3 regions of the Synechococcus sp. CS-197 genome follow, and region 3 is predicted to be linked to each of the others. Evidence: predicted binding sites of a transcription regulator. Region 3 holds the regulator's gene; each other region holds the start of a gene.
What was found. Region 3 encodes NtcA, which controls nitrogen genes in cyanobacteria. Its sites were predicted from a motif close to GTANCNNNNGNTAC; they were not measured.
Positions count from the first base shown of each region.

Region 1 (6,900 bases), on a different contig from region 3:
CAAAATTACCCGTCACAAGCTCCATGCCAAACAGCACAATGCTGGCAAAACCGAAAGGGAACAGAACCGAACCTAAAAAGGGCAGTTTGCTTTGAATGCCAACGGTGAGGGCCAGAATCACGGCCAGACCGAGAATGGCACCTGAATAGAAGCCGCGCAGAAGTAAATCCTTAACGCTGACGTTTGCTTTTTTGCCGCCGGCGGCAATCATGCCGTCGACCAGTTCATTGGGGAGAACGTAATCCATCAGTGCATTTCAGGGGTTGGGTGAGTGAAGTCAGCTGGAGATCCGGTTCATCAGCTTTGAGAAGAAGTCTTTGCCGCCATCGTTGTTTGTGATGGTTTTTGGTGCGGTTCCTTGGGCGCTCAGCCAGTTGACGAACTTGGAGAAAAAGTCTGTGGGTTGTGCCATGGTGCGAAAAGGCGATCCGTGATTTGGCGTGACGGCCGTGACTTCAAAAAGAAGCGTCACGGCCCTGCCGTTTCGATCGCCATGCGCGTCAGGTTTTGGCAGTGGCGCCGAATTGCTCCACCAGCAGATCCTTCAATACGGTTTTGATTTGATCCGCTGGGATCGCCTTCTGTTTCACCTCACCCACCGTGGGATTTTCCCCTTGGGAGCCTCCCGTGGTGAGCATGTAGCCCTCACCCATCACCCCTTCGCTGTTTTTGGCCTTGGTGCCAGTAAGCCCGATGGCGCCCATAAATGCCTGGCCGCAGGTGTTGGGACATCCAGTCCAATGGATCTTCACCTCCTCTGGGAGGTTGAGCTCTTGGTCGAGCTCCTGAGCGATTGTTAAGGCCTGGTCTTTGGTGTTGGTAAGGCCGAAGCTGCAGTAGGTATTACCCGTGCAGGACACCGTTCCTGCTGCAAGGGTGCCTGGCTCTAAGGGGAATCGCTGAACGAGAGGATCGGCCTTGAAAGCCTCGATGGCTTCTGCCGGCAGGCCTACAACGATCACATTCTGATCTTCAGTGAGTCGTACTTCTCCACTGCCGTATTGCAAACTTGCAGTCGCCAGGTCCTGAAGGTCTTGTGCCGTAAGGCGCCCCACTGGAACATGCAGGCCCGCAAACGACAACCCCTCCTGTTTCTGGGGATGAAGTCCGTAATGAGATCGGGGTTCGGTCGCGAATACGGAGCCGGGATCTGGAGTTAAGGGGCCGAAGATCTGTTCAACGTCTGAACGGAATGCATCGATGCCAACGGAGTCGAGATACAAACGGAAGCGACCTTTAGGGCGCTTGTCCCGTTCCCCGTTGTCTCTCCAGAGTGAGATCACAGCATCGGTCATGCGGCAGATCTCGTTTGGCTTCACCCAAGCATTCAGAGGAATGGCATAAGCATTCATCTGCGAGGAGAGGATCCCGCCAATCCATACGCCAAAGCCCATCTCGCCGTTGTGCTCAACAGGATGGAAGACGATGTCGTTGTGAAGCAGGAAATTATCCTTAGCGCCTGCGACGGCTGTATTCCATTTGCGTGGCAGGTTGGAATAGTCTGGATTGCCTTGACAATTGTTGGTTAGAAAGTTCTGCAGTTCCGTGGTGTACGGGCGGGTATCAACAATTTCGTGGGGATCAATTCCGGCCAGAGGGTTACCGGTGACATTCCGAGGATTGTCGAAGCCGGATTGGATTGAGCTGAGCCCTGCTTCCTTAAGGCGCTTCAGGATTTCAGGCAGGTCGTTGAGCAGAACGCCGCGCAACTGCAGATTCTGACGTGTGGTGATATCGCAACTGCCGCTTTCACCGTAGCGTTCAACAATTGATGCGACGACGCGCAGTTGTTGTGCCGAAAGAACACCGTTCGGAACTCTCAGGCGCAACATAAACTGTCCTGGGGTTTTGGGTCGCCAGAACATTCCGTACCACTTCAAACGCAGTTGCAGGTCTGTTTCATCGACCTGTTCCCAACCGATTTCAGCAAATTTCTCAATCTCAGGTCCAACCAGAAGACCATCTTTAGCGGCCTTGTTCTGCTCGATCTTGTTGAGCTTCTTGCCGTCCAGATAGGGCCTGGAGGGAGAGCTGATCGTCATGGTCTTGAAGAAGAAAGGACAGACTGATCACTTCAAGCAGTGCGTGAATCAATCGTTGACGGACCCTTGGTCCGCTGGCGTGTCGGAACGAAAGCAACGCCAACAACAGTTTTCCGTTTCGTTGTATTGCTGTCGGTAGCAGTTCGAACATTTTTCAGGCCCTGCTGGCTTCGGGCTTGGTGAGACCAAAATGTGACTTCAGATACAGCTTCGAAGCAGATGCAGCCGTAGAAGGCACCATTCCGCATTTTCAGTATTGGCGCCCAACTTCGCCAAGCATGCGCACAGCTCCGTGCCTCAACATCTGCCAGACCCGTTTCATGGCGGCGAAGTCCCGATCCAGTTCGCTTTGAAACCGGTCCCCGTTCAGGCGTTGGCGGCTCTCCGGGCGATAACGTTCAGCAGTGCGCCTCCGTTCGGAACGCGCCTCCATTGCGGCTCGGTCCAATGCGGTTCGGTCCATAGCGGAACGGTTGGAGGCACGTCGGCGGGTCATGGAGCTGAACTTGGTCAACATGCACCGATGAGAACAGCCGCTCCTGCCTCCAGGGCGTGGCCATTGCTACCAAACAGTGCTTTGCTGCCTCAGCGTGCAATCCGTCTGGTGGTGCACGGTCGTGCTGGAGGCGAAGTTCCAGAGGCCCTGCGAGGGCTTTGCCAGTCTGTGCAGTCAGCTCGCCGGGCACCTGTGGAGCTTGAAGTCCTTACCGGGACTTCATTCCCGTCTCGATCTGATGGGCCTCTATGGCTGGTGCCGATGCTGCTCTGGCCCGGCGCCCATGCCCGGGTTGATGTTCCGATGATCCGTCGTCGTCTCGTAAGGGAAGGCCAGTCCTTGACGCTGCTGCCATTTTTAGGAGCGTGGACCAGCTGGTGGAGCCTGGTGGCTCAGGCGCTGCAGGTGCATGCATCAACAACGGGCGTGTTGATTCATCACCCTCTGCGTCCAGGCTTGGCTGATCGCTTCTTGGCCCAGCTCTCCGTGCGTATGGGGCGCCCGCTTGTGCCCTTTGATCAATGGCCTGAGTACCAACGCCTCCACCCAGAAGCCCAGCCACTCACCTTGGCGTTAGCTCCAAACCGGATGACTGAGTCCCTCGGGGAGGCTGGAGAATGGCCCCCTCTGCTGGACCATCCCCTGATCCGTCAGGGCCTGATTGATTTGCTTGTTTCCCTGCCGTGACCGCTTCAAACCGTTCTGGAACTGTCTATCTCGTCGGTGCTGGTCCAGGAGACCCTGAACTGCTCACCGTGAAGGCGCACCGTCTGCTCCAAACGTGTGATGCGCTGGTGTACGACTCGCTCGTGCCTCGGGAGGTTCTGGATCTTGTGCCAGAGCACTGTGAACGTCACTTCGTTGGCAAGCGCAGGGGGCACCATTCCGTCCCGCAGCCGAGCACGAATGCTGTGCTTGTGGAGCTGTCGGCACGTCACGCCTGTGTTGTTCGCCTCAAAGGTGGTGATCCGTTCCTTTTTGGTCGGGGGGGTGAGGAAGCAGCGCATCTCGTGAAACATGGTGTGCAGGTGGAAGTGGTGCCGGGGGTGACTGCTGGGATTGCAGCACCGGCCTATGCGGGAATCCCCGTCACCCATCGGCGCGCCGGGTCTTCGGTCACGTTCGTGACAGGCCACGAGGAGATCGATAAGCGCCGACCATCGGTGAACTGGCGTTCCCTGGCGTCTGCGAGCGATGGCCTGGTGATCTACATGGGGCTTCACAACCTGCCGCGCATCGCTGATGAGCTGATGGCTGGAGGCCTCAGCCCCGAGACCCCCGTGGCCGTGATCCAGCAGGGAACCGTGGCCGGGCAGCGTTGTCTGCAGGCCGTGCTCTCGACCATTGCTGAACGGGCGCGTCAGGAACAGTTCGCATCCCCGTCCATCGTGGTGGTTGGCGATGTGGTGAAGGAGCAGATCAGCGCCTGTGCACCTGAGCCGGCGGCCGTCACCATGCCCATTCCCTTCTAGGGGGATCAGGCTGGATGGTCGGCAGATTCTTTGAGGCGTTCCCGAATTTGCGCCAGGTTGCAGGGTCGGGTCTGTTCATCGAGCTGCGCTGCGATCAATCGGTCCCAGGCTGTGGTGACAGCATCAAGGGATCCGGGCAACACGAACACAAAGGTTCCGTTAGCGACGCCAGCCAGGCAGCGGCTCTGGAGTGTGCTGGTTCCAATGGTTTCAAACGAGAGCACACGGAAGAGTTCGCCAAAGCCTTCCATGTGTTTGTCGAGAAGTGGGCTGATCGCTTCCGGGCTCCCATCCCGTCCCGTGAGTCCTGTGCCACCGGAGGTGATCACCACATCCACGGTTGGATCGGCGATCCACTGGCTCACCGTTGCTCTGACTTGATAACGGTCGTCGGCACAAAGGTCCCGGCAACCCAGTTGATGGCCTGCATTGACCAGCCGTTCTTGCAGTCGATCTCCGCTTGGATCCGATGTGAGCGTCCGGCTGTCTGAGATCGTCAACAGGGCGATGGACAGCACGCGGATTCTGCGGGGTATGGAACGCAGTAAACGCTAGAACCTTGACGGTGAACAGTTGGGGTCATGGGTGAGACGCGATTGAGCGCAGCGTGCACGGTGCAGGTGCTTCTCTTCGCGTCTCTGCGTGATCGCGCCGGTTGGTCGAGCCGACCTTTCACCCTTTCAGCGCACACGCTGTGCACGCCGCAGGCCATCTGGCAGTTGCTTGATCTCGGTGCCTGGCCCGGTGGGGTCCGTGTCGCCGTCAATCAGAGTTTTGTCGCTGCGGATCATCCATTGAATGATGGAGACGAGCTGGCGTTTCTTCCTCCTTTCACGGGAGGCTGAAGGGATGACAAGCGCACACGATGCCGTGCAGGTTGCGATTCATTCCCAACCCTTTTCAGCAACGGATCAGCTGGATCGTTGGCTTCAACGCGCAGGCTCAGCTGCTGCGGCCACGGCTGTGTTCATGGGGCATGTGCGGCCTGAAACCATGGATGGTGCTCCACTCGAAGCCCTGGAACTCAGCCACTACCCAGGCTTGTGTGAGCGCCTGTTGCTGAGTTTCACCCAACAACAACTGAGCGACCACGGCGTCCAGTCCGCCTTGGTGTTGCATCGTGTCGGCCGACTGTCCCCAGGCGATCTGATCGTGTTGGTGGCTGTCAGTGGCGATCGCCGCGGACCGGTGCAACGCTGCTGCTCTGACTTGCTCGAGTTGTTGAAACACGAGGCACCGTTTTGGAAACGGGAGTGGAGTGGTGGGGTTGGCACGTGGCTTGGCGCCAATACTCCGCTCTGAATCCCTAGACGCGTTAAAGAATGCGTCGTCGGAGCAGTTGGGCCCAGACCTGTTGACCGATGTCTAAGGGGCCCGAGTCCGCGGGAATTTCCACAAGCAAATCCGCGTTCTGAAGCGATCCGATGCGCGAAGAGGCTTGGGACCCATCGATGCGCGCGAGCAGTTGTCCGTCTGGGCTGCAGTCCAGCGATGCCCGTGCCAGTTCCGGTCGTCCGGGTTTGCGCCGGTAGGGCGTTGCCAAGCGCACGGGCATTCTGGGCAACAGTTCAGGACTCGATTGACCTTCAAGGATTTGCAGGGCTGGCCAGAGCAGCTGAAGTGCGGTGACGGTTGCTGCGACAGGGTTACCCGGCAACCCGAAAAAAGGCACCGCATCGCCGAACCAGCCGAAGGCGAACGGGCGCCCTGGCTTCAGAAAGAGTTTCCAGAACTCCACCTGGCCCAGGTCCTGCATCAGCGGTCGGATCCAGTCGCTATCGCCTGCCGACACGCCACCGGTGCTCACGATCACGTCGCAGCTCGCGGCCAGATCCAGGATGGCTTGTTTGAGCAGTTGGCATTCATCGGCGACCAGCCGGCAGTCCACGGCTGGGTAGCCAAGACGTTCAAGCATGCCTCGGATCAGCGTGCTGTTGCTCTCCCAGATGGCGCCGTTGCTGCGTTCTTCCCCGGGTGAAACCAGCTCATCGCCTGTGACCAGAAGGCCGATTCGAGGCCTTCGCTGCACCTTCACATGGGAGATGCCACAACTCGAGGCACGTCCAATGTCGGCCACACCGAGGCGATCGCCAGAGGCGAGGAGCAGGGAACCCTGGCTGCATTCCTCGTCGGTGGGTCTGATCCACGGGTTGGAGGATGCGTCTTTGACCAGGCGGATGGTGCCGTTCTGATTGGCAATCAATTCCTGGGGCAGAACCCAGGCAGCTCCTTGCGGAAGCGGCGCCCCCGTGAGGATCCGGATCGCTTCACCGCGATGCAGCGTTTGTTGGTAGGGATCAGCAGGCGCCGAGCGCCCAACAAGCGTCCAACTGTCTCCGGCATTGGGTTGACAGTCTTGGCCCAAGGCGTACCCGTCCATGATCGACGCGCGAAACCCAGGCACATCGGCTGGAGCCTTGACGGCGTCGGCAAGCACGCGGCCCAGAGCGTCTCGAAGCGGCATCAGCTCTGGCGTGACCGTGGTCAACCGGGTTGGTCTGGCCTTCAGCGCATCGAGGATTCGTTGACGTGCTTCGTCGAGCGCAAGGCCCTCGCGGCCATAGGGCTCAGCGTTTCCAGTGGCCATGGCGACCCCCGTCTTTTTCGAGCAGCTGAATCTGCCGGATCGACATGCCTGGATCCACCGACTTCAACATGTCGTAGAGGGTGATCAGCGCCGTTGACACGGCTGTGATGGCCTCCATTTCCACACCGGTCTGCCCGGTGGTGCTGCAGGTGGCCTCGACACGCAGACCCGGTAATGCCTGCTCAGGTTTGATCTCCACCGTCAGTCCACTGAGCGGAAGCGGATGACAGAGAGGAATCAACTCAGCTGTTTTCTTGGCTCCCTGAATCCCAGCGATGCGGGCAACGGCAAAAACATCCCCTT
Region 1 is NZ_JAHLZC010000016.1:134,544-141,443, reverse strand. Features, by position in the region: gene KQ296_RS06645 (formate/nitrite transporter family protein) at 1-247, opposite strand, end outside; gene KQ296_RS06640 (ferredoxin--nitrite reductase) at 278-472, opposite strand; gene KQ296_RS06635 (ferredoxin--nitrite reductase) at 501-2,042, opposite strand; gene KQ296_RS06630 (hypothetical protein) at 2,293-2,538, opposite strand; gene KQ296_RS06625 (DNA mismatch repair protein MutS) at 2,800-3,225, shown strand; gene cobA (uroporphyrinogen-III C-methyltransferase) at 3,222-4,010, shown strand; gene moaB (molybdenum cofactor biosynthesis protein B) at 4,016-4,528, opposite strand; gene KQ296_RS06610 (MoaD/ThiS family protein) at 4,592-4,855, shown strand; gene KQ296_RS06605 (molybdenum cofactor biosynthesis protein MoaE) at 4,860-5,312, shown strand; gene KQ296_RS06600 (molybdopterin molybdotransferase MoeA) at 5,326-6,597, opposite strand; gene moaC (cyclic pyranopterin monophosphate synthase MoaC) at 6,578-6,900, opposite strand, start outside.
Region 1: a site for NtcA is predicted at 2,235-2,248, ahead of KQ296_RS06635 (ferredoxin--nitrite reductase). Genes of this name have one in related genera too.

Region 2 (11,000 bases), on a different contig from region 3:
CTCCCATCCAAAGCGGCAGCAGGCTGAAAATGGTGAGGTAGGTCACTGCGCCCACGTTTCCATAGGCACCCACCAGGCCTGCCACCTGTCCGGTCACGCGACGCTTGACCAGAGGCACCAGCGCGAAGGTGGCGCCTTCACCCGATTGGACGAAGAAGGAGGCGAGCATGGTGATCAAGACGGCGATCACAATGCCAGTGGTACCGGTAAAGGTTCCGGGCTTGATCAAGCTCATGATCAGATAGCCGACACCCAGACCTGCGGTGAGGAAACCCATGGTGTTTTTACGGCTGCCAAGTTTGTCGGAAATCAAACCTCCGGCCGGACGGGCCACCAGGTTTACAAATGCAAAGCAGGACGCAAGGATTCCGGCCGTTGCTTTCGGCAAATCAAATGTGGTTTCGAAGAACGTTGGCAGCATGGAAACCACGGCCAGCTCTGAACCAAAGTTAACGATGTAGGTCAGCTCAAGGATGGCGACCTGTTTGAACTCATAACGATCCTCTTTGGGGTACACCTTGGTCCCCATAATCAGATCTCTGTTGGTGCGAATGATTCCCCAGGTTTGAAAGACAAACCAAACCAAAACAGCGAGGAGGGCGAGGGGATAGGTGGATGCATTGAGGAAACCCACCTTCTGAAGTCTCCAGCACAACACGCAGAGAATGGCCGCGAAAGGCACGTTCATGCCCAGAAGTCCCCAGAAATCACGCATGCTTGTGACTTCAAGGCCAGCCGTTCTCTCAGGGCGTTGATATACTTTCCCTGGAGGGGTATCGCTTACATTGAAGTAATAGATCACACCATAAACGGCTGAAATAATCCCTGTCAGGGCGATGGCGCCGCGCCAATTCAGCACATCGCCAGTTGGCAATGTGAAGCCGCCGGAGAAGGAGAGCCAACCGGCAAGACCAACCAGGGTAAGAGCAGAGAATGCGGATCCGAAGTTTCCCCAACCTCCGTAAATGCCTTCAGCCAGGCCAATTTCTTTTGGGGGAAACCATTCAGCAACCATACGGATGCCGATCACAAATCCTGCGCCAACGATCGACAGCAGCAGGCGAGCAACCACCAGCTGATTGAAGTCCTGAGCAGATGCAAACATCAGGCAAGGGATCACCGAAAACACCAGAAGGGTGGAATAAGTGAGCCTGGGACCAAATTTGTCGAGCAGCATGCCGATCAGCACACGTGCAGGAATGGTGAGTGCCACATTGCAGATGGCTACGGTTCTAATCTGACCAACCGTGAGTCCGAGGTCGGCTTTCACGGTGGTGGCTAGTGGAGCCAGATTGAACCAGACAACAAAAGTAAGAAAGAAGGCAAACCAGGTGAGATGCAGTGTTCTGTATCTCCCCTGAAATGACCAAAGTTCGCCAAGCATGGGGTTTGGTTGGGATGAAGAGTCAAACCCCGGCTTCGAAAAGAATGCGCTCAGGATTCAAAAAGCGGCGCTCATGCAGACCGCTGACTTATTGCACCATTCGCAAGGCCGGCTCTGGGTTGCAATCGCTACCAAATCCAGGGTCACGCAGTCGCTCGCCAGAATCACAGGCGGGTCCTCTTGGTCAAGGAGTAGCCGTTGTTACAGAAGTAGTTAGGCCGAGGATTGATAGGTAATGAATCAATGGTTTGTCGATGTCTCGTTTACTTCGCGCTGTGCTCTTCGCAGGAGGTGCCAGTCAGAGAATGGGATCCGATAAAGCCCTGCTTCGCCACGCCAATGGCGATCCCTGGTTGGTCGCATCAGTCAAGCTTCTGCGTTCCGTGGGCCTTGAGGTGTGGGTGCTCAGTGGCCATGCCAGCCATCGGGACTGTCTTGCCGGCCAATCTGGTGTGACCGTTCAGGCAGAGCCTTGGGCACCGGCAGGACCTTTGCAGGCGTTCAGTTGTGTGTTGTCTGAACGGGAGGATGAAGCCTGGCTCACGCTTCCGGTGGACATGCCTGGTTTACGCCGCAGCACGCTGCAGTCGCTTCTGCGCCATTGGCGCCAGGCCGAAAGTCAGGCCCTGGTCGCAGAGGGTGGTGACGATCGCTTGCAGCCGTTGTTTGGCGTGTATCCCTGTGGAGCGCACAACAGATGTGCGCTCGACCAGGAGCTGGCACAGGGACGTGGCCGATGGTTCGGTTGGTTGGAGCGGATTCCGTACAGCACGTTTCTCTGCCCTGACCGGGATCTGATCAATGTGAACAGGCCAGACGATCTGGCAGCGTTGATGCGATGAGCCCTGCGCCACCTCCAGTTGATCAATGGTTCCGCCCCTTCGGGGTTCTGCGGTTGTCGCTGACGGCCCGCTGCAATCTGGCCTGCCCTTATTGCTGCCCGGATTCGGAGGAGCTGCCAGGACTGATGCGTCTGGATCAGCAGGTTCGCTTGGTCAGGGTTGCCTGCGGTTTAGGGGTCCATACCCTGAGGCTGACGGGAGGTGAACCGCTTCTCAGTGATCGCTTGTTGCCGCTGCTTGAAGCGTTGGCGGCTGGCCGTTCGAATGCTGCCGATCCCCTCGCTCGGTTGCAGGAGGTGGCGTTGACGACCAATGGGGTGCTGCTGACGCCGGAGAAGGCCCTGGCATTGCGGGCCGCCGGTTTGGATCGCATCACTGTGAGCCTGGATGCTTTGGAAGGGGGCGTTGTGGCCACGATGGCGGGCCTGCGTGGAGGCCAACGCGCCGGCGAGCGCTTGGTTGAGCAGGTTCTTGGAGGCCTCAGCGCCGCGCGCCGCGCTGGCTTCGAGCCTGCAAGCGGAGGGCTCAAGCTCAATGCCGTGATGCGACGAGGACTGAATGACTCTCAATTGCTGCCACTGGCGACGTTGGCGCGCGAACGAGGTGTGGAGCTGCGTTTGATCGAATATATGGATGTGGGGAATCGCAATGGCTGGGCGCCGGATCAGGTGATCTCAGCGGCGGAGATGGTCCAGCGCATCGACGCGCGCTGGCCGTTGCGGCCATTGCCGCGGGAATCGGGAGCAACGTCTCGACGCTGGAGCTACGCGGATGGACGTGGCCGGATCGGCACGATCGCTTCGATCACGGAGCCCTTCTGCGGGGATTGCAATCGTCTGCGTGTCACGGCCGATGGTCAGGCCTTCACCTGCCTGTTTGCCTCTGAGGGCACGGATCTGCGTCCCTTCCTGCACAGCGAGGAGACCTTGGAGGCTGTTGTGCGCGGGCTCTGGCAGCAACGCCGGGATCGCTACAGCGAGGAGCGTCAGGGGTTCACCGCTTCAGCGCCACATGCGGAGATGGCGTATCTGGGTGGCTGAAGCGTTGTCGATGCCACCGTTTTCCTGAACAGGAGTCTCTACAAAAGCGTTGTTGTTTTGGTCGTTGAAAGACTCATCCAGGATGTTTGAACTGCTGTCTTATGAACGCTTCCGTGATACTCCGGCTGTGCGTTTCTTTGATGTGACGGTGGCCACATCCAATGCCCGTGATCTGGTGATTCATAGCGGGCCAGCGATCAGTCCACCCGATGCTCCAGGCAGCGGTGCCTGGCAGTTTTATTTGCATCCTCACCAGGAAGACAATCTTTTAGCGGCCAGTGGTGGCCGTACCTTTTATCTGGTGAATCTGGCTTGGACGCAGCCGTTTCACGTCGTGCGTCTGCAGAGCGGTGGCGACATCCTGCGCATTCCCCCCGGCACCTTCCATCGCTCGGTGTCGGATCCTGATGGCTCCGTAGTGCTCAACCAGGCGGTCCGGGAGCCAGGGGCATCGTTGCTTCAGGAGTTCCGCGTGTACAACAGTGCACGCATTCCGGCTTTGATGGCTGTGATCGGTCAAGCCACTTTCACGGACGTTGTTTCAGCGTTAAGTGCATAGTCGCTCACATCTGCGCGCACCTCAAGCATCTGCCCTTGCGATGACATCTTCCAGATTTCAAGTCTGCTGTTTGATGGGGCTTCAAACCAGAACAGCTCGTGCGCCATCACTACTTTCTCTCGATAGAAATGCCTTTCGCCAATGCACTTCAGAATGACCATTTTGTCGCTGTTGTTGCTGTACAGACACTCAATCATGTGTTCTGAAAATCAGACTTTGAATCTCTAGGTTTTGAGCCAAAAAAAGTGTTGGTTTGGCCACCGAATGCCAGCTGCTTTTGCTTTTCTTAATCTTCTGTGGTTCCAGTCAGGCAGCAGCGCTTGAGGTTGAGCGGCCTCTTGCAGGGGATGGCACGGTGGAACAGTTGGGGCGACGCGGCCGCCGTGCTCGAGTCCTGTGCAAGCTGGCGCTTCGGTCGGCGCGGCCGGCCAGGGCAAGTTCGGAGGCAAACGAAGGATTGCAGCTGTGCAGCCTCGACCAGCTCGGCAGTTGATGGGCGATCGGCGATGCCATCAGCGCTGTAAGGCCAGGCCTCAGGAGTTTGGAGAAGCGATGCACCGCCAGCTCTTCGCCATGCCGGTCGTAGGGCAAGCGATTGATTGCAGAGTCGAGACCGAACTGGCGTACCCGATCTTCGCCAACCCGCCGGTACAGCACCTCCAGGGTTGGCAATTGATCCATGGACACCACGGATCCCTCGTGCTCCATCAGGCTGCGCAACACCGTGCAGAAAATTTCACTGGCCATCCGCTGCAGTCCCTCATTCGGCTGTTGGCCCAGGCTCTTGTGCTTGTGATCAAACAAACCAAGGTCCACCTGGGCGATGCGGCTGGGTGCAACGTGCCGATACACCTCCGAGAGCAGGCCCATTTCCAGGCCCCAATCCGATGGGATGCGCAGATTCATCGCCAGATCCCTTGTGAAGGCGAATTCCCCTGCCAATGGGTAGCGAAACGTCTGCAGGTAGCGCAGGTAGGGCAGGGGGCCAAAGATCTGCTCAAGGCTTGTGAGCAAGGGGCCGACAAACAAACGGGTGGCGCGCCCCTGAAGAGCTTGGGTTTCCAGCGAGAGCCTGCTGTAGAAAGCTTTCACGTAGGCCATCCCGTGGGAAGGGTCGAGCAGGGGCCTGAGCATCCGTTCCGGATAGCCGGATCCAAAGGTGCGGATGTCGGCGTCGAACAGGCCGATGACCTCGGCGTGTTGGCAGGCAACGCCCAGGCCCTGCCACACCGCCCAGCCCTTGCCGGGAGGACCGGTGAGATCGAGTCCGTGCTGCTCCATCGACGTGAGGATGTCCTTCACGGCCGGACCGTTGGTCCAGTGCACATGCACGGGGAAGGGCATTTCAGCAAAGAATGCCTCCGCAGCGTTGACATCGTCTGCACTGTCCGCTGATAGGGCGATCACCAGACTGGACAGTTCCGTGAGCGAGGACAGCGTGTCGCGGATCAGGCGCAGAGCGGGTCTGCTGAATTCCTCCATCAGGCAGGGGATGAGCAGAGCGGTTGGCCTCTGCTTGAGCTCCTGGTTGAAGGCGATGGCGTTGAGATTGCCCAGGCTGTAGTCGTGAACCGTGGCGATCAGGCTCTGCTGAAAATCCATGCGGTGTGCGATGCAACAACGAAAAGAAGGCGGTTGCTCCATACCTGAGAGGGATTCAGGTGAAGCAGAGTGCAGTTTCAGAGCGAGCGAACGCTGGGGAATCTGCTGAGATGCCTTTACGAGTGCCATCCTTCCGGGGATCTCGAGAGCTTGTCGTCGCAATTGCTGCAGATTCTCGGCTCTGCATCGGCGAATGGCGAAATCCGCACCCAAGGCAATCCCTGGTGTGTCGACGATGTGGTGCTGATTACCTACGCCGACACAGTCGTTGAGGACGATCAGCCGGCCTTGGTGAGTCTTCGCACCTTTTTGAATTGCCATCTCTCAGAGTTCGCCGCCGTTCTCCACGTGTTGCCGTTCCTGGAGGCCTCAAGCGATGGCGGATTCGCGGTGGCCAGTCACGAACGTCTGGAGGAACGCCATGGTGATTGGAGCGACCTGGCGGAGCTTGCGCAGGGGCGCAGGTTGATGGCTGATCTGGTCTTGAACCATGTGTCGGCCTCCCATCCCTGGGTGCGCCAGTTCTTGCGCGATCAGGAGCCGGGTCGGTTCTGCGTGTTGGAAGCGGGTCCTGATCCCTGTTGGGACAACGTGGTGCGTCCCCGCAGTTCCGCCCTGTTCACCAAGCTCCAGGGTCCGATCAGCATGCGTGAGGTTTGGACCACATTTGGGCCCGATCAGGTGGATGTGGACTGGCGCCATCCCGAGGTGCTGCTTGGATTCACCCGTCTGCTCGCTCGCATGGTGACCCATGGGGTGGGCTGGATCCGTCTGGATGCGGTGGGCTTCGTCTGGAAAGAGCCCAACACCACCTGCATCCACCTGCCGCAAGCCCACCAGCTGGTGGAACTCCTGCGTCAGTTGCTCACGATCGCTTGCGCAAACGGGGTGGTGGTCACGGAAACGAATGTTCCAGAGCAGGAGAATCTCTCGTATCTGCGCACGGGGCGAGAGGCCCATCTGGCCTATAACTTTCCCCTGCCACCGTTGCTGCTTGAGGCGGCTGTCAGTGGCTCCGCTGATTTGCTCAATCGTTGGCTGTCGCGCTGGCCGTCGCTGCCGGAGTCGACGGCGTTGCTCAATTTCACCGCCTGTCATGACGGCGTGGGGCTGAGACCGCTGGAGGGATTGATGCCGCCGTCACGGCTCAGGGAGCTGCTGATCGCCTGCGAGCAGCGCGGGGGTCTGGTGAGCCATCGCCGCTTGGCCGATGGTTCTGAGGTGCCTTACGAGATCAACATCAGTTGGTGGAGCGCCATGGCCGATGGCGGCCTCGACCCCAGCTACCGGCAGAGGGAACGCTTTCTGCTCACCCAGTTGATGGTGCTTGCTCTGCCTGGGGTGCCGGCCATCTACCTGCCGGCTCTGCTCGCCACCGCCAATGACCTCGGTCGCTTCAGGCGCACGGGGCACCGGCGCGATCTCAACCGACCCCAGTTCACACGCCGGTCCGTGGAGCGTCGTCTGCAGGATCCAGACAGCGACGCCGCAGCCGTTGTCACGGTGCTGAAGCAGGCACTCGCGGTGCGGGCAAGGCAGCCGGCGCTGCATCCGGATGGTCAGCTGGAGGTGCTGAGCCCAGACCGGGAGGATCGTGTTGTGCTGCATCGATCCCATGCAGGCCATCACCTCTTGGCGGTGCATAACGTCACATCGACCCGTCTCAGCCTGGATCCCTCCGGACTGCTCGACCAGGAGGAGGCCTCCCCGTGGGTCGATTGCCTCAGTGGCCGCACCCTGGAGCCCCGCAAACGCCATCTGTTGAACCCTTATGAAGTGCTCTGGCTGGTGAGGTCATGACGACAACCCTGAGGCGTCAGTGGTGGGTGGTCACTGACCTTGATGGCACCTTGATGGACCATCGCTACGACTGGACACCAGCCCTGGGCACGATTCGGCTGCTGCAGCGACGGGGGATTCCCCTCATTCCCTGTACGAGCAAAACAGCGGAAGAAGTCCGTCGTTTCCGCGAACAGACCGGACTGCGGGATCCGTTCATCGTCGAGAACGGGGGAGCCATCCATGGTGAGAACGCCGATGGGAGCCCCTGGCAGCAGAGGCTCGGTCCGTCATGGCAGGAGCTGCGCCCCCAGCTCGACGGTTTGGCGCGTGACCTGGGGCAACCGCTGCAGGCGCTGGATGATCTCAGTGATCAGGAGGCCGATCGCTTGCTGGGCCTGGGTGGGGAAGCCCTGCAACAGGCTCAGCGCCGGGCCTGCAGTGTGCCGTTTGTGTCTCCGCCGGATGGTGAGTCCCGCAGGCGCCTGCAACAGCTGGCGCAGGCCCGTGAGCTTGCGGTGGTGCAGGGCAATCGCCTGGGGCATCTGCTGGGAGCCGACGTCAGCAAAGGCCGGGCACTCGCGGTGCTGAAGCAGCGCCAGGGGGCCTCTGACGTGGCTGTTCTGGCTTTGGGAGATTCGCCTAATGACCTTCCTTTGCTGCATGCCGGCGACCGCTCGATCGTGGTGCCAGGGGTGGACGGACCGCATCCCGCCCTCCAGGCCGGCCTGGCGGAGGGTCGTTTCCAGTTGGCACCAGCTCCCCATGCCCATGGGTGGTCTGCAGCCGTTGAGCATTGGCTCCCCAGACTTCTCGATGACCTGGATCAGGTGGATTGAGGGCTGCCTGTCGGTTCCGTCAGCGGCGTGAGCGCATGGGGTGAGGCATCCTTCAGCGCACTGTTCACCGCCAGAGGCATCACCGCTATAGCCAGCCCAGCCAGCACGGCGAGGTGCCAGCCCATGGGTAATTCCAGGGGCTGGCCCGTGCTGAACAGCTCCATATCGAGAATCAACAGGCCGAGATACAGCGCCCACCACAGACCGCTTGTCAGCTCAATCGGCTGGCCTTTCCAGGCGTTGCTGAGGGCGTAGATCAGGCTGGGAACCGCAATCACCAGCACGGCTCCCTCCAAAGCCTCCCGCCCGCTCCAGCTCGTCGCCCAGGTAGCCATCACGAAAGCCATGCCGCTGAGCAGCCAGGGGCAGGGAATCTGAAAGCGTCTTGGGGCGTTGGGCAGTTGGCGGCGCAGGGCGAGCAGGCTCACCGGGCCCATGGCCAGGGCAATGATCAAGGTGGAGGTGAGGAAGCTGACCACCTCCTGCCAGCTCGGCGCCACCCAGAGAAGGATGGTGCTGATCACCAGGCTGCTGATCAGCGACCAGTGGGGGACCCCCCGACGGTTCAACCGCCCGAGCGCATTTGGGAGCAGTCGGCACTCTCCCATCATCCAGCTCACCCGTGCGGAAATTCCCAGGTAGGCCATGCCAGTGGCACCGGGGGAGGCCACGGCATCGATGAGCAGGAGGGTGGCCACCCAGCCCAGGCCCAGACCCGTGGCCAGCGCCACGAGCGGCCCACCATGGGCACTGAGGTTTAGACGGCTCCAACCCTGCTGCAAGGCCTCCGGTGGGACGCTGACGAGAAAGCCGAGCTGCAGGACGAGATAAATCAGCAAGCACAGGCCCAGGCCCACTCCCATGGCCAGGGGCACATTGCGCTGGGGATTGCGCACTTCCCCGGCGAGGTCCATCGCCGTGCGGAAACCCAGCAGGCTGAACAACACGCCGCCGCTGCCGATGGCATCCACCAGCGTGTTTTGTTGCTCTGGGACCGGGAGTTGCAGATTGCCCCAGTGGCCTGCAATCAGCATCAGGCTGATGGAGACCAGCAGGGGAACCACCAGCTTCCAGAGGGTGAGGCCATCGATCCAGCGCGCCAGTTGGCTGATGCCTGCAAGGTTGATCCAGGTGAACAGCACCAGCAGGGCTACCGCCACAAGCTGGCCGACACCTGTGAGGGCTTGGGAGCTGCCCACATCGCGGGTGAGCCAGGGCAGCACGCTTGAGAGGTACTGGAGCAGGGCCAGCACTTCAATCGAGGGCAGCGACACGTAGGAGATCCAAGCGCTCCAACCGCCAATGAATCCCGACAGGCGCCCGTGGCTGAGCAGGGGCAGCTGGGCGAGGGCTCCGGAGCTGTTCACCAGAGCGCCCAGCTCCGCGAACACCAGCGCCAGGAGAAAGGCCATCACTCCACCGATCACCCAGGCCAGCAGGCTTGCCGGGCCGGCGATGCGGGCACAGAAGTAGGGAGCGAACAGCCAGCCTGAGCCGATGGTGCCGGTCACCACCGTGAGGATCAGAGAGTTGACGCCCAGGTCGCGTTTGAGAGTGGCTGCCAAGGGTGATGTGTCGCGGGAGTCTGCGTTGGCAAAAGGTTGGCAGAGGCCACGGCGCGGCGCACACATGGGGCCAAAGCACGTTCTCGTGTGAATTGCGTCACGTACCTAACGCGATTACGTACCGTCTAGCCCTTCAAGAGCGCGCCCCACAGCTCTTCGGCCTGCGTTGTGGTTGTTAATGCATGGCGATCCACAGCGCTCACCACGCGGCAATCGAGGCTGTTGATCAGCAGCCAGCAGTCACCAGGTTCCGGTTGGGCATGGATCGAGGCTTCCTGGGCAAGTTCGTGTTTGAGCAGTTGTGCACGCATCACCCCTGGTAAGCAACCACTGCTTAGGGGTGGTGTGAGCCATTGGCCTTGGCGCTGCACCAGCAGATTGGCGGTGCTCCCGCAGCACAGTTCGCCTGTGGTGCTAAGCAACAGGCCTTCATCGGCGCCGTGCTCGATTGCTTCACGGCGGGCCTGAATCGCTTGGCCGTAGGCGAAGGTTTTGCAATGGCTCAGGCGGCTGGTGGCGTTGCGCCGTTCATGGCGACTGATCCAGGTGCGCACGGCCGCGAAGCTGGGCTGATGCGCACTGAGGGTGAACCAGAAGCGATGCAGGGCAGGATCCGGTTCACCCGCGGGCACCTGAATGCCTCGGGCCGCAGCACCATCGCGGCTCCAGTTCAAGCGCAGGGCTCCATGGCGCTCGATTGTGTTGCGACTGCGGGCGGTTGCGCTGTGATCATTGAGCCCACCGAGCTGAATCGCTTCGCGTAGCAGAGGGCCGAGCACCTCCAGGCTCGGTGGTGGTGCCATGCCCAGGGTTGTCGCACCATCCCGCCAGCGGGCATGGTGCGCCTGCAGCAGTTGGGGTTCACCTCCGCGAATCAACACCGTTTCGAACACGCCGTCAGCCAGCTGCAAGCCGCGGTCGCTCAAGGGCAGCTTGAGCTCTGAGGGATCTCCCCATGTGCCATTGATCCAGGCCAGCGTGCTGCTCATGCCAGCGCCTCCAGCAGGGGCAGCAGTTTCCAGTCGAGTTCCTCGGCTTCCGCCTCAGGATCGGAGTCGGCCACGATGCCGCAGCCGGCATGCAAGCGCAGGTCAGCGTTTTTGCGCAGCAGGGTGCGGATCAGGATGTTGCTGTCGAAGCGGCCATCCCAGTCGATGTGCAGGATCGAGCCGCAGTAGGGGCCACGGCCCAGAGGCTCCAACTCCTGCAGGCGCTGGCAGGCGCGCAGCTTGGGAGCGCCTGTGATCGAGCCCCCCGGCCAGCTGGCTTCCAGCAGATCCACCCAGGTGCTGCCAGCGCGCAACTGCCCGGTCACCACTGAGGTGAGGTGATGCACCCGTGCATAACTCTCCAGGCGCACCAGATCGGGCACTTGCACGGATCCCGGCAC
Region 2 is NZ_JAHLZC010000016.1:119,909-130,908, reverse strand. Features, by position in the region: gene KQ296_RS06575 (NarK family nitrate/nitrite MFS transporter) at 1-1,384, opposite strand, end outside; gene KQ296_RS06570 (molybdenum cofactor guanylyltransferase) at 1,639-2,226, shown strand; gene KQ296_RS06565 (GTP 3',8-cyclase MoaA) at 2,223-3,266, shown strand; gene KQ296_RS06560 (hypothetical protein) at 3,349-3,825, shown strand; gene KQ296_RS06555 (DUF1830 domain-containing protein) at 3,783-4,022, opposite strand; gene KQ296_RS06550 (glycosyl transferase) at 4,132-5,427, opposite strand; gene KQ296_RS06545 (alpha-amylase family glycosyl hydrolase) at 5,497-7,227, shown strand; gene KQ296_RS06540 (HAD-IIB family hydrolase) at 7,224-8,045, shown strand; gene KQ296_RS06535 (APC family permease) at 8,033-9,676, opposite strand; gene KQ296_RS06530 (aminotransferase class IV) at 9,736-10,599, opposite strand; gene KQ296_RS06525 (anthranilate synthase component I family protein) at 10,596-11,000, opposite strand, start outside.
Region 2: a site for NtcA is predicted at 1,576-1,589, ahead of KQ296_RS06570 (molybdenum cofactor guanylyltransferase). Genes of this name have one in related genera too.

Region 3 (11,000 bases):
CAACGGCCTTCAGCCTCGGCTGTGCATCGGTGCTCTTCAGCTACAGCCGGGGGGGATGGCTCGCCCTTGTGGCTGCGATCGGCAGCCTGGTGCTGCTGCTGGTGCTTCGCGCCATTCGCCACTGGCCCCCACTCTGGAAGCGATTGGTGCCCCTGGCCCTGCTGGGAGCCGGGGGGCTTCTGCTGGCCCTGGCCGTCACCCAGGTCGACCCGATCCGCACCCGGGTGATGAGCCTGCTTGCCGGTCGCGGTGACAGCTCCAACAACTTCCGGATCAATGTGTGGCTGGCTGCGATCGACATGATCCAAGACCGCCCCTGGCTGGGGATCGGTCCGGGGAACGCAGCCTTCAACAGCGTCTACCCCCTCTATCAACAACCGAAGTTCAATGCCCTGAGCGCCTACTCCGTGCCGCTCGAACTTCTGGTGGAAACAGGCATTCCCGGCCTGATCGCCTGCATCGGCCTCGCCCTTGCCAGCCTGCGCAGAGGCTTGAGAGCGTTGGCGTCCGATGCGGATCTGGCCTTGCCCTGCATCGGCTGCCTTGCCGCGATCACCGGGCTTCTGGTGCATGGCGCTGCCGACACGATCTTCTTCCGCCCCGAAGTGCAGATCACTGGTTGGTTCTGTTTGGCCACCCTCAGCCAATGCCGGCAGAGGGCATGACTGACAGTTCGACAAGCAACTCCCTGGTTCTGGCCGGATTCGATGCAGGCCAGACCCATTGCCGCTGTCGGCTCAGTCGCTGGACCCCGGCTGGCTGGCAGTGTTTGGGAGAAGGCACGGGCACGGGCGTCAGCCATCTGGATGCCCCTGGAGGAGAGGAGCGCTTCCGGGAAGCCATCCGCTCAAGCCTGCATGCCGCCTGGCCCGATCATCAGGACGAGCCCCTATCCGCTGCAGCGGTTGGCGCCAGTGGCGTGGAAGCGGGCACAGGTTTGCAGGCCCGCGCGGCATCCCTGCTCCGCGAGGTGGTGCATCTCCCCAACGATCGCTGCGTCGCCACTGGCGATGAACGCACCGCCCTTCGCGGTGCCTTCGCCGAGCAAGCGGGAATCGTGCTGATCAGTGGAACGGGGATGATTGTGGTGGGACGCAACACCCTCGGCGAAGAACAACGCTGCGGCGGCTGGGGCTGGCGCCTTGATGGTGCAGGCTCAGCCTTCGACCTCGGGCACCAGGGCCTGCAGGTGAGCCTGCGCATGGCCGATGGGCGACTGGCGGATGGACCGTTGCGCGAATCGCTGTGGGAACGGCTCGGCTGCCGGTCGGCCAACGACCTCAAATCCCTGGTGGTGCAGCCAGATCATCAACCTGCTGATCTGGCACGCCTGGCACCGCTGGTGGACGAGGCCGCCGCCCAGGGAGATCGCGAAGCCCAGCGCATCCTTGATCGATCGGCATTCGCTCTGGCCGAAGCCGCCGGCGCTGTGGCCAGGACGCTGCACCTGAAGACCCCCAACCTTTGCGCCCACGGAGGCGCACTCTTGAATCTCACGGAATTCAAGGGCGCCGTACGCCGGTCGGTGCAGGAGCACCTACCCGGTGCTCGCTGGACCCAGCCCCTGGGCGACGCCTGTGATGGCGCCCTGACCCTGGCCCGCGATTGCTGTCAGCTCAAGCCGCATTGAGGTGCTGGTCCGCCGCTTCAGCCAGGCGCTGGGTCCAGTGCTCAACGGCCTTGGGATCGGCCGCCTCCACCATCACCCGCAGGAGTGGCTCGGTGCCACTGGCCCGCACCAGCACACGCCCATCGCCCGCCATGCTGCGCTCAGCCTCCTGCACGAGTGCGGTGAGGGATTGGCAGTCTGCCCAGGCCTTGCGCCGTGAGCGATCAGGCACCCGCACATTCACCAGCTTCTGGGGATAGGCCTCAAAGCTGCGATCCAACCAATCGGCCAGGGTGATCCCCTGGCCATGGCAAAGGCTGGCCAATTGCAGGGCCGTCAGCACCCCATCACCGGAAAGCCCGTGGGCGGAGGAGAGAATGTGGCCAGATTGCTCCCCACCAAGTGCCGCACCACTGCGGACCATGGCGGCGTGCACATGCTGATCACCCACTGGAGTGCGATCAAGCTGCCCACCTCGCGCCTGCCAGGCCCGCTCAAATCCCAGATTGGACATCACCGTGGCCACCAGTCTCTGGTCGGGGAGCACGCCGCTGTCCTGCAGGGCCGAACCCCAGAGGAAAAGCACATGGTCGCCATCAACGATGCGGCCCCGGCCATCCACCGCCAACATCCGATCGGCATCGCCATCAAACGCGAAGCCCATGGCCGCCCCACGCTCCAGCACGGCCCGCCGCAAGGGCTCGAGATGGGTGGACCCGCAATCCACATTGATCCGCTCCCCGTCGGCCTCGCCATGGAGCACCGTGACATCAGCGCCGAGCTCGGAGAACACCGCGGCGCCGCAGGCTGTGGCCGAGCCCCAGCACAGATCCAGCACAATCGGCACACCATCCAGCCGCTGATGGCGCACGCTGCTGAGAAGGTCCTGTTTGTAGAGATCGAGGAGATCAGAGCGCTGGTGGGATGCACCGAACGCATGGGCTTGCGCTGACGCTGGCTCCTCACCGCGCAAACCGGCTTCGATGCGCGACTGCAGAGCTGAGCCAAGCTTGCTGCCATCGGCACCGAACACCTTGATGCCGTTGTCCTCCGGTGGGTTGTGGCTGGCGGACACCATCAAGCCACCGGCTGCTCCAAACCGGCGAATCAGGCCGGGGACTGCCGGGGTGGGACAGAGCCCAAGGGTCCAGACCTCGCGCCCGGCTGCGGTCAGACCGGCCGCGAGTGCAGAGACGAGCATGGATCCACTCGTGCGGGAATCCATCCCGATCAGCACGGGGCCATCCGCGGGGAGAACCCGCCCGCACCAGAAACCCACCTGCAAAGCCAGCGTGGAGGTGATTGCCGAACCGACATGGCCGCGCAGGCCATCGGTGCCAAAACTCACCTGGGCCGGATCAGGACAATCCAGGGGATGGAATGCAGGTGAGGCCATGGAGTCTCATTGATGGAATGAACCTTAAAAGGCCTGACAGCGTTCGCCCTTCCGCGCAAGGACAGGCCCATAGCTGCACGCCAGGGGTTCAACGCCAGCGCTGGGGGAGCAAAAGAATGGCAACCAGTTCCAGCAATGCCCAGGCGCCAACCAACAGCACCACCCATCCAGGCAGCCACTGCAACGGCCAGAGCCAACGCATCCCCCACACCACAAGGGCGACACAGCAGACGCTCAAGCAACGCAGTCGCTGCCGCCGCCCGGGGCGGGGCGTGCGCGGATCCGCACCCATCCATTGCCTGCCACTGGGCACAGAATGGCAGCAGTTCAGAGAGCCTGTGTGAGTGCTGGACCGACGCGCGGACTTCTGCTCCTCGGAGGCACGTCGATTCTCACGCTGATGGCGATCGTGGGCGGGCAGCGGTTGCTGCGTCAGCGAGCCATCGCTGTGACCCCTCGGATGGACAGCGCGCAGGTGTGGGCGCGCTATCGCTGGTCGCTTGACCCGGTGCAGCGCAGGGAAGCGGCCCTGCTCCTGGCCAGCCGCAGCAAAGACTCGCCACAACGCCAGCGACGGTTGCTCGCCGGCCAGGGGTGGGGACCGGCGCCCCTGGCCGCCGTGGCGCTCAAGCAGCAAGCCCTGGCCGCTCAACGGCTGGGCCGGCCTGCAGAAGCAAAACAGCGCTGGCGCAGCCTGCTCGAGCGCTTCCCCACCAGCGCTGCCAGCGCCGATGCCCGTTACTACCTCAAGGGCAAGGACGCGCAGCTGAAGCAACAACTGCTGTCCCAGCAGCCTGCCCATCCCGCCGCCCTTGCAGCAGCAGCAGAACTCCCCGACGACGCCAGTGAGGACAGGCTTCAGGCCAATGCCTTGCACCTGGCACGCTGGGGCCCCCACTGGCCAGGTGCGGCCAGCCTCATGCGCCGCAGCTGCGGGACGCTCAGCGGCATCGGACTCTCGCAAGAGCAACGGCTCAGCCTGGCCTCAGCCCTGGCCGAACTCGGCGATGGCCAGGCCGCGGAGCTCTGCCTTCAGGGCACTCCGCTGCAACCGCCCCAGGAACTGATCATCGGTCGCACCCTGCTGCGCGGAACCCCAGTCCAGAAACGTCGCGGGGAAGCGCTGCTTCTCGACTTGGCCAATGCCCATCCTCAATCCGAGGAAGCCCTCAAGGCTGCGGCTCTCCTCAGTGAGCCACTGAGGCCCAAGCAAGCGCTGCTGGATGCGCTGCCGCTGTCGCTGCAAGAGCGTTCAGCGGATGTGGCCGCAGCCCGCGTGCGCCTGAATGGCGACCCAAACGGACTGGAGGTGTTGACGCGATGGCCTGACCACCCGGCGATCTGGCAACTGCAATGGGATCTGGCCCGTAACGCCTTGCTGGACGACCAGTGGGAGCAGGCCCTCAGCGTTCTGACAACGATCCCGGGGAACAAGCTTCCCGATCCCCTCGCCGCACGGCAGCAGTTTTGGATCGGCTTCAGCCTGGCCAAGCTGGGGAAGCAGGAGCAGGCAGAGCGCGTCTGGGACTCCTTGGTGAAGGACTATCCCCCTGGGTACTACACCTGGCGCGCTGAAGCCCGACTCGGCGGCGGCGATCTGCCAGCCCTGAGGGCGGAGACGGCTGCCGCTGCAACCCGAACCATCAAGGCCAACACCGGGATAGGCCAGGGCTGGAGCCCTTTGAACAGCGGCCTTCCCTTGGTGGATCAACTCTGGAGACTGGGATTACGCCAGGAGGCCTGGGACACCTGGCGCAGTAGCCAAGCCGACGTCAAACCCTCTCCACAAAGCCAGCTGATCGAAGGGCGGCTGCGCCTGGGCGTGCAGGACTACTGGACAGGCCTGAATCGGTTGTGGAGGGCCAATCTGCGGCTGGTTGCGCCCGATGACGAAACGCAGCTGCAGCTGCACCAGAGCCAGCATCCGCGACCTCTTCTTCCTGAGTTCAGCGCCGCAGCGCAGCAGGAAGCGGTGCGCCTGGAATTGCTTCTGGCGATCGCCCGTCAGGAATCGCGCTTTTCCCCGGGCGTGCGCTCACCGGTAGGCGCCGTGGGCCTGTTGCAGCTGATGCCGGCCACTGCTGCGGAGATGGCGGCCGCTCCCATCAGCGACGACGACCTTCAAGAACCCGGTCGCAACGCAATCCTGGGCGCGCGCTACCTGGCCTGGTTACTCGAGGAGTGGCAGGGCAACATCTGGCTCACCGCCGCCAGCTACAACGCCGGACCAGGAGCCGCTGGTTCGTGGCGGAGTGAGGAACTCGCCCAAGATCCGGAGCTGTGGGTCGAGCGCATTCCTTACCCGGAAACCAGGCTTTACACGAAAAAGGTGCTGGGCAATCTCTGGGCCTATCTCAAACCGGACTGGGCAGGTCGTGACCGATCCAGATCCCGCTGATCACGATCACAGCAAGCCAAAAGGCTGTGACCTGAGGCGCCGGCACCACTTTGATTCTGGTGAGGTCCAAGCGGGCGAGCAGGGTGGCTGACGCCAGGATCAACACATCAGAGAGCAGGCTGAGGCTGAGCACGTACAAACCAACGGTGATCACCAGGGTGAGCGTGACCACCAGGCTGAGCACCCGGCTGGAGGCCATGAGCAGGGAGAGCTGACGCAGCAGCAGATCCGGCATGGTGCAGATCACCACCACCACCAGTGCCTGAATCAGCTCGATCGTCCAGAACACTTGGACACTCATCTGATGGGCCTGCGCAAGCCACGTTTCCTCGATCGCCCAGTGGTGGCCGAGGAACAACGACACACCGAAAAGCACAAGGAGCAAGGGAGCTCTCAGGGGCAGCAGCAGAAAGCGCAGAAGTGGCATCAACGTGGCGAAGTTCCCTGGTGGACAGACACCGTTTAGCGATGCTGGATCCGCGGCCAAACGCTAGCAACAGCAGCTGGTTTGTCCTGTCAGGATGGGGTCCCAAACCCTTGCAGGGATGACCGGCACTCCCGAGAGCACCAGCCTCACCGCACTGCAGAAAGGTCTACTGCTCGTGTCGGCAATTGCCTTAGCCGTGAGTTTGTTTCTGGTGCGCAATGGAGGGATGACGGAATCACCTCTCGACCAGCTGGCCCGCCGCTCGCTGGCACCAGAGGTGGCCCTCAGCAATGGCAAGCCCACGATTCTGGAGTTCTACGCCGATTGGTGTGAGGTCTGCCGGGAGATGGCTCCCGCGATGCTGGCGATGGAAAACGCCCACGCAGGCGAACTCGACGTGGTGCTCGTGAACATCGACAACCCTCGCTGGCTCGACCTCACCGACCGCTACGACGTGACGGGGATTCCTCAGCTCAACCTTTTCGCTGCTGACGGTGATCTGCGGGGCCGCTCCCTCGGTGGCCGCACGGAAGGCGAGCTGAACACCCTGGCCGCCGCGCTGGTGACGAACGCCCCATTGCCAAAACTGACAGGCGTTGGCGGCAGCAGCCCTCTGCCAGAGCCGGCCTCGATGGCCTCCGCAGCAGGACCCCGCAGCCATTCCTAACCTGCGCAGCCATTCCCAGGCAGACCGGCCATGATCGACGCACGCCTGTTTCCCAATCCGACGTGACCATGGATCCCCGCTTCCGCGTCGACCTGATCGCTGCAACGCCAAACCCCCAGCAGTGCGTGTACGCCGGCATGCATCAGGACTACAGCGAGGGGTTTGTGGCTGCCGACCGCGCCGACTGGCCTGACGAAACCAAAGCCGGCGAGATCTGCGTGAAGCGTCTTCTGGCCGGAGAGCGCGGTCACTACGGTCCGCTCGAGCACGCCCAGATCGTGCTGAATGTGGGCTGGTTTCCGCACTCGGTGATGCAGCAGGCCCGCACCCACCGGGTGGGGGTGAGCTTCGATGTGCAATCGATGCGCTACACCGGCGATCGCATTGCCAGGGCTGCCGATGGCGACCTGGACCTGGAGGATGTTTTCTATCTCAGGCCAGTGGGGGATTACAGCGATCGCCAGGGCAAGAAATATCACTACAGCCCAGAGTTAAGACAACAAGATCTGGAGCTGTGCAGGCAGGCGGCGGCCCGCTATCGGGATCTGCTTCAAGCTGGATTCGCAGAAGAGCACGCCCGGGGGATTCTCCCGTTTGATTACCGCCAGCACTTCGTGGTGAGCTTCAGCTTGCGCGCTTTTCTGCACTTCATGGATCTGCGCGCCAAGCTCGATGCCCAGCAGGAAATCCGTGAACTCTGCGATTTGCTCTGGCCGCACCTGCAAACCTGGGCCCCTGAGTTCGCGGCCTGGTACGAAAAAAGTCGACTCCATAAAGCGAGACTGGCGCCCTGAAGGCAAGGTTCCCGCAGGCTTTTAAACCTTGGCCAGGGTGACCCGCTCGGGCTGATGCTGATACTTGCCTTGGCGGTCGCTGTAGGTGGTGTCGCAGGGATCACCTTCAAAGAACAGCAACTGGCAGATGCCTTCATTGGCGTAAATGCGGCAATCAGCCCCTGAGCTATTGCTGAACTCCAGGGTGAGATGTCCTTCCCAGCTCGCTTCCGCCGGCGTGGTGTTCACGATGATGCCCAAGCGGGCATAGGTGCTCTTGCCAAGGCAGATCACCGTGATGTTGGGCGGCACCTTCATCTTTTCCAGCGCCACACCAAGCCCATAGGAGTGGGCCGGGAGGATGAAGTAATCACCATCCTCGTCGTGGTGAAGCTCGGTGGGTTCCAAATTGGCAGGGTTGAACCGCTTGGGATTCATCACCGTGCCGGGCACGTGCTTGAAGATCAAAAACTCCTGCGGCGAAAGGCGCAGGTCGTAGCCATACGACGAACAACCAAAACTGAGCACCGGGCGGAGCTTTTGGTCTGGCTCCAAATGACGGACCAGTCCCGATTGAAACGGCTCCAGCATCCCCTGAGCCGCTTGCTCGGTGATCCAGCGATCGTTTTTCAGCATCAGAACCCTCTGCGCAATTCCGTGACCTGATCAGCCAGAGCCATCAGCGAGTCGGGGATGGATGGCCCAGTGATGATCACATCCATCGATGCTGGACGCTGCTCCAGACGACACAGCACCTCCTGTTCATCGAGGTAGCCGAAGGCAATCGCCAAACCGAGCTCATCAAGCACCAGCTGATCAAGATCTCCCCGACTGAGATGGGTGGAGCAGGCGCTCCAGATTGATTGCACCGCATCCACAACCGCTGATTCCGCTTGCGCAGCAGGCTGGGACAAACACTCGAGCACGGCCGGACGCATCCAGATAAGACGGTCACACAGCGTGACCGCCGCATCAGGCCCCTGCACCACACCGCCTTTGAGGAACTGGGCCACCATCACCCGGCTCCCCAGCCCTGCGCTGCGCAGAGCCTGACTTAACACGGTCCCGTAACTACCGCGGTACGGGGCCGTGTGAACCTGCAGCTGTCCTTCCGGTGCCACCAGGTGTAGCGGTGGCCGCGGCTCCAAGGCCGGCAGGCCGCGCAGACCGGCTTGCTCCAGCGTCCGGTGGTCCGCACTGCGGACGTCTCGGGCTCGGTGGCTGGGGCTCAGGCTGGTGGTCATCTCGTTCGCTGGCGTCAGGGCTGGTGTCCAGACGGCCCAGCAGAATTCGAATCTAGCGGTGCGGATCCGATCCACAAGCCCTTTGACACCATCCATGGTGTCTTGGCCCATGGTGTACCGGTCCAACTGGCAGGCTCAAGCAAGCCATCGTCGCCAGGCATGAACACCACCTCCCGCAAGGACGGACGCCAAGCATCCGCACTCAGGCCCTTCGCCGTTGAATGGGATCCCATGGGCTTCGCCCTCAGCTCCGTGATCGTGCGCACCGGCCGAACCGCTGTGCTCTGCAGCGTTTGCCATGAAGAAGGCGTGCCCCGTTGGCGCCGTGACCAGGGCCTCGGCTGGCTCAGCGCGGAATACCGGCTGCTTCCGGGGTCCACCCCCGAACGCCAGCGACGGGAATGGCTCAAGCTCTCCGGCCGCACCCAGGAGATTCAACGCCTGATCGGTCGCAGCTTGCGCGCAGCACTCTCCATGGAGGCACTTGGGGAGAACACCCTGCTGATCGACTGCGACGTGATTCAGGCTGATGCGGGCACACGCACGGCCTCGGTCACTGGAGCCTGGCTTGCCCTGCAGAACGCCTGTGAATCCCTCGTGAAGCAGGGAGTGCTGCAGAGCAATCCGGTCTGCTCGCAGGTGGCAGCCGTTTCGGTGGGACTGCTCGGAGGCGAGGCCCTGCTTGATCTGGATTACAGCGAGGATTCCCAGGCTGACGTGGACCTCAACGTGGTGATGAATGACAGTGGCGAGCTGCTGGAACTTCAGGGCACAGCGGAAGGCAAAGCCTTCAGCAGACAGCAACTGAACCTGCTCCTCGACCGCGCGGAGCCTGGACTGAAGCAACTGATGGACGCCCAGAAGGAAGCGCTACGACTGCGCTGAGCCCCTGGAACCGTGTGCGTTGCTACAGGGTGGGAATCGATCGCTCCTTAATTTCCTTGAAGCGAGGTGCTGGCCATGCCCGAAGTAATCCGCGGCTTCAGCCGCACAGTGCCCCAGCAGGGCCGCATAGGCAACGTGAGCCTCGCCAACGCACCCGCTCCCACCAGCAGAACCCTGTTGGAGGTGATCCGCGACCTCGACGGTGCCAACACGGAGCTGATCGAACGCAACAAGACCATTTTCTTCCCCGGCGATCCGGCGGAAAAGGTGTATCTGATCCGACGAGGTGCAGTGCGCCTCTCTCGCGTTTATGAGTCAGGGGAAGAGATCACCGTGGCGCTGCTTCGAGAGAACAGCCTGTTCGGTGTGCTCTCCCTGCTCACCGGCCATCGCTCTGATCGCTTCTACCACTCCGTGGCCTTCACGAGAGTGGAAATGGTCACGGCTCCCGCCACCTCGGTCCGCCAAGCCATCGAAGCCGATACCTCGGTTGGACTGCTCTTGCTGCAGGGACTCTCCAGCCGAATCCTCCAAACGGAGACCATGATCGAGACGCTCACCCACCGCGATATGTCGTCCCGCCTGGTGAGTTTTCTGCTGGTGCTTTGCCGCGACTTCGGCATTCCTGGAAGCCAGGGGATCACCATCGATCTGCGGCTGTCGCATCAAGCCATCGCCGAGGCCATCGGATCCACCCGAGTCACGATCACTCGTCTGCTTGGAGACCTTCGCAATTCAGGGCTCGTGGAGATTGACCGCAAAAAAATCACGGTTCTCGATCCAATTGCCCTGGCCAAACGCTTCAGTTGAACGTTGGACAGGTGAAGATAGCGGCGTTCAAGCTGCACGCCCTGCGATGAATTCTCTGTGACCGGCTGGTTACTGCTGCTGTCATTGCTGGTGCTTGGGGGTGTGCTCTCGACCTTGGGGGATCGCCTCGGCTCCAAGGTGGGCAAGGCACGCCTGAGCCTTTTCGGCCTGCGTCCCCGCCAGACCGCGGTGGTGATCACCGTGCTCACCGGCAGCTTGATCAGCGTCCTCTCCCTGGGGCTGATGCTGCTCGTCAGCAGGCAGTTGCGCGTCGGCCTGTTTGAGTTGAACGACCTTCAGGCGCGCCTGCGCAGCAGCCGTGCCGATCTCAAGTCCAGTCGGTCGGCACAGCGACAGTCCAGACGACAACTGGAGACAGCGCGCAAGGATGAGATTGAAGTGCGTCGTCGCCTTGAGGAAGCGCGCAAACAAGCCACGGAGCTGAGAGACACCCTCAAACCCCTGCAGGAGCAAACCCGCCGACTGGAAGCCGAACGACAACGCCTGAGCCAGGACGTTCGCCAACGCGATGACGAAATCCGCAGAACCGACCGCGAGCTCGCCGCGGTGCGGGATCGCATTCGCTCCGGCGAAGCCGAATTGAAACAGCTCGAAGACAATCTTCTGGCCCTGCGCCGCGGCAACGTGGCCATCAGCAGTGGTCAGCCCTTGGCAACAGTCACGCTCAGGCTTGAACGCCCTGACCAGGCGCGCCAGGTAATCGACCAGGTGTTGCGGGAAGCCAATCTTCAGGCCTATCAGCAGGTTTTGCCGGGGCAAACACCCGACAA
Region 3 is NZ_JAHLZC010000009.1:16,506-27,505, forward strand. Features, by position in the region: gene KQ296_RS02435 (IctB family putative bicarbonate transporter) at 1-665, shown strand, start outside; gene KQ296_RS02440 (BadF/BadG/BcrA/BcrD ATPase family protein) at 662-1,630, shown strand; gene glmM (phosphoglucosamine mutase) at 1,617-3,005, opposite strand; gene KQ296_RS02450 (hypothetical protein) at 3,094-3,297, opposite strand; gene KQ296_RS02455 (lytic transglycosylase domain-containing protein) at 3,322-5,403, shown strand; gene KQ296_RS02460 (hypothetical protein) at 5,360-5,830, opposite strand; gene KQ296_RS02465 (thioredoxin domain-containing protein) at 5,949-6,497, shown strand; gene thyX (FAD-dependent thymidylate synthase) at 6,566-7,291, shown strand; gene dcd (dCTP deaminase) at 7,313-7,906, opposite strand; gene KQ296_RS02480 (cob(I)yrinic acid a,c-diamide adenosyltransferase) at 7,906-8,514, opposite strand; gene rph (ribonuclease PH) at 8,674-9,399, shown strand; gene ntcA (global nitrogen regulator NtcA) at 9,475-10,209, shown strand; gene KQ296_RS02495 (DUF3084 domain-containing protein) at 10,267-11,000, shown strand, end outside.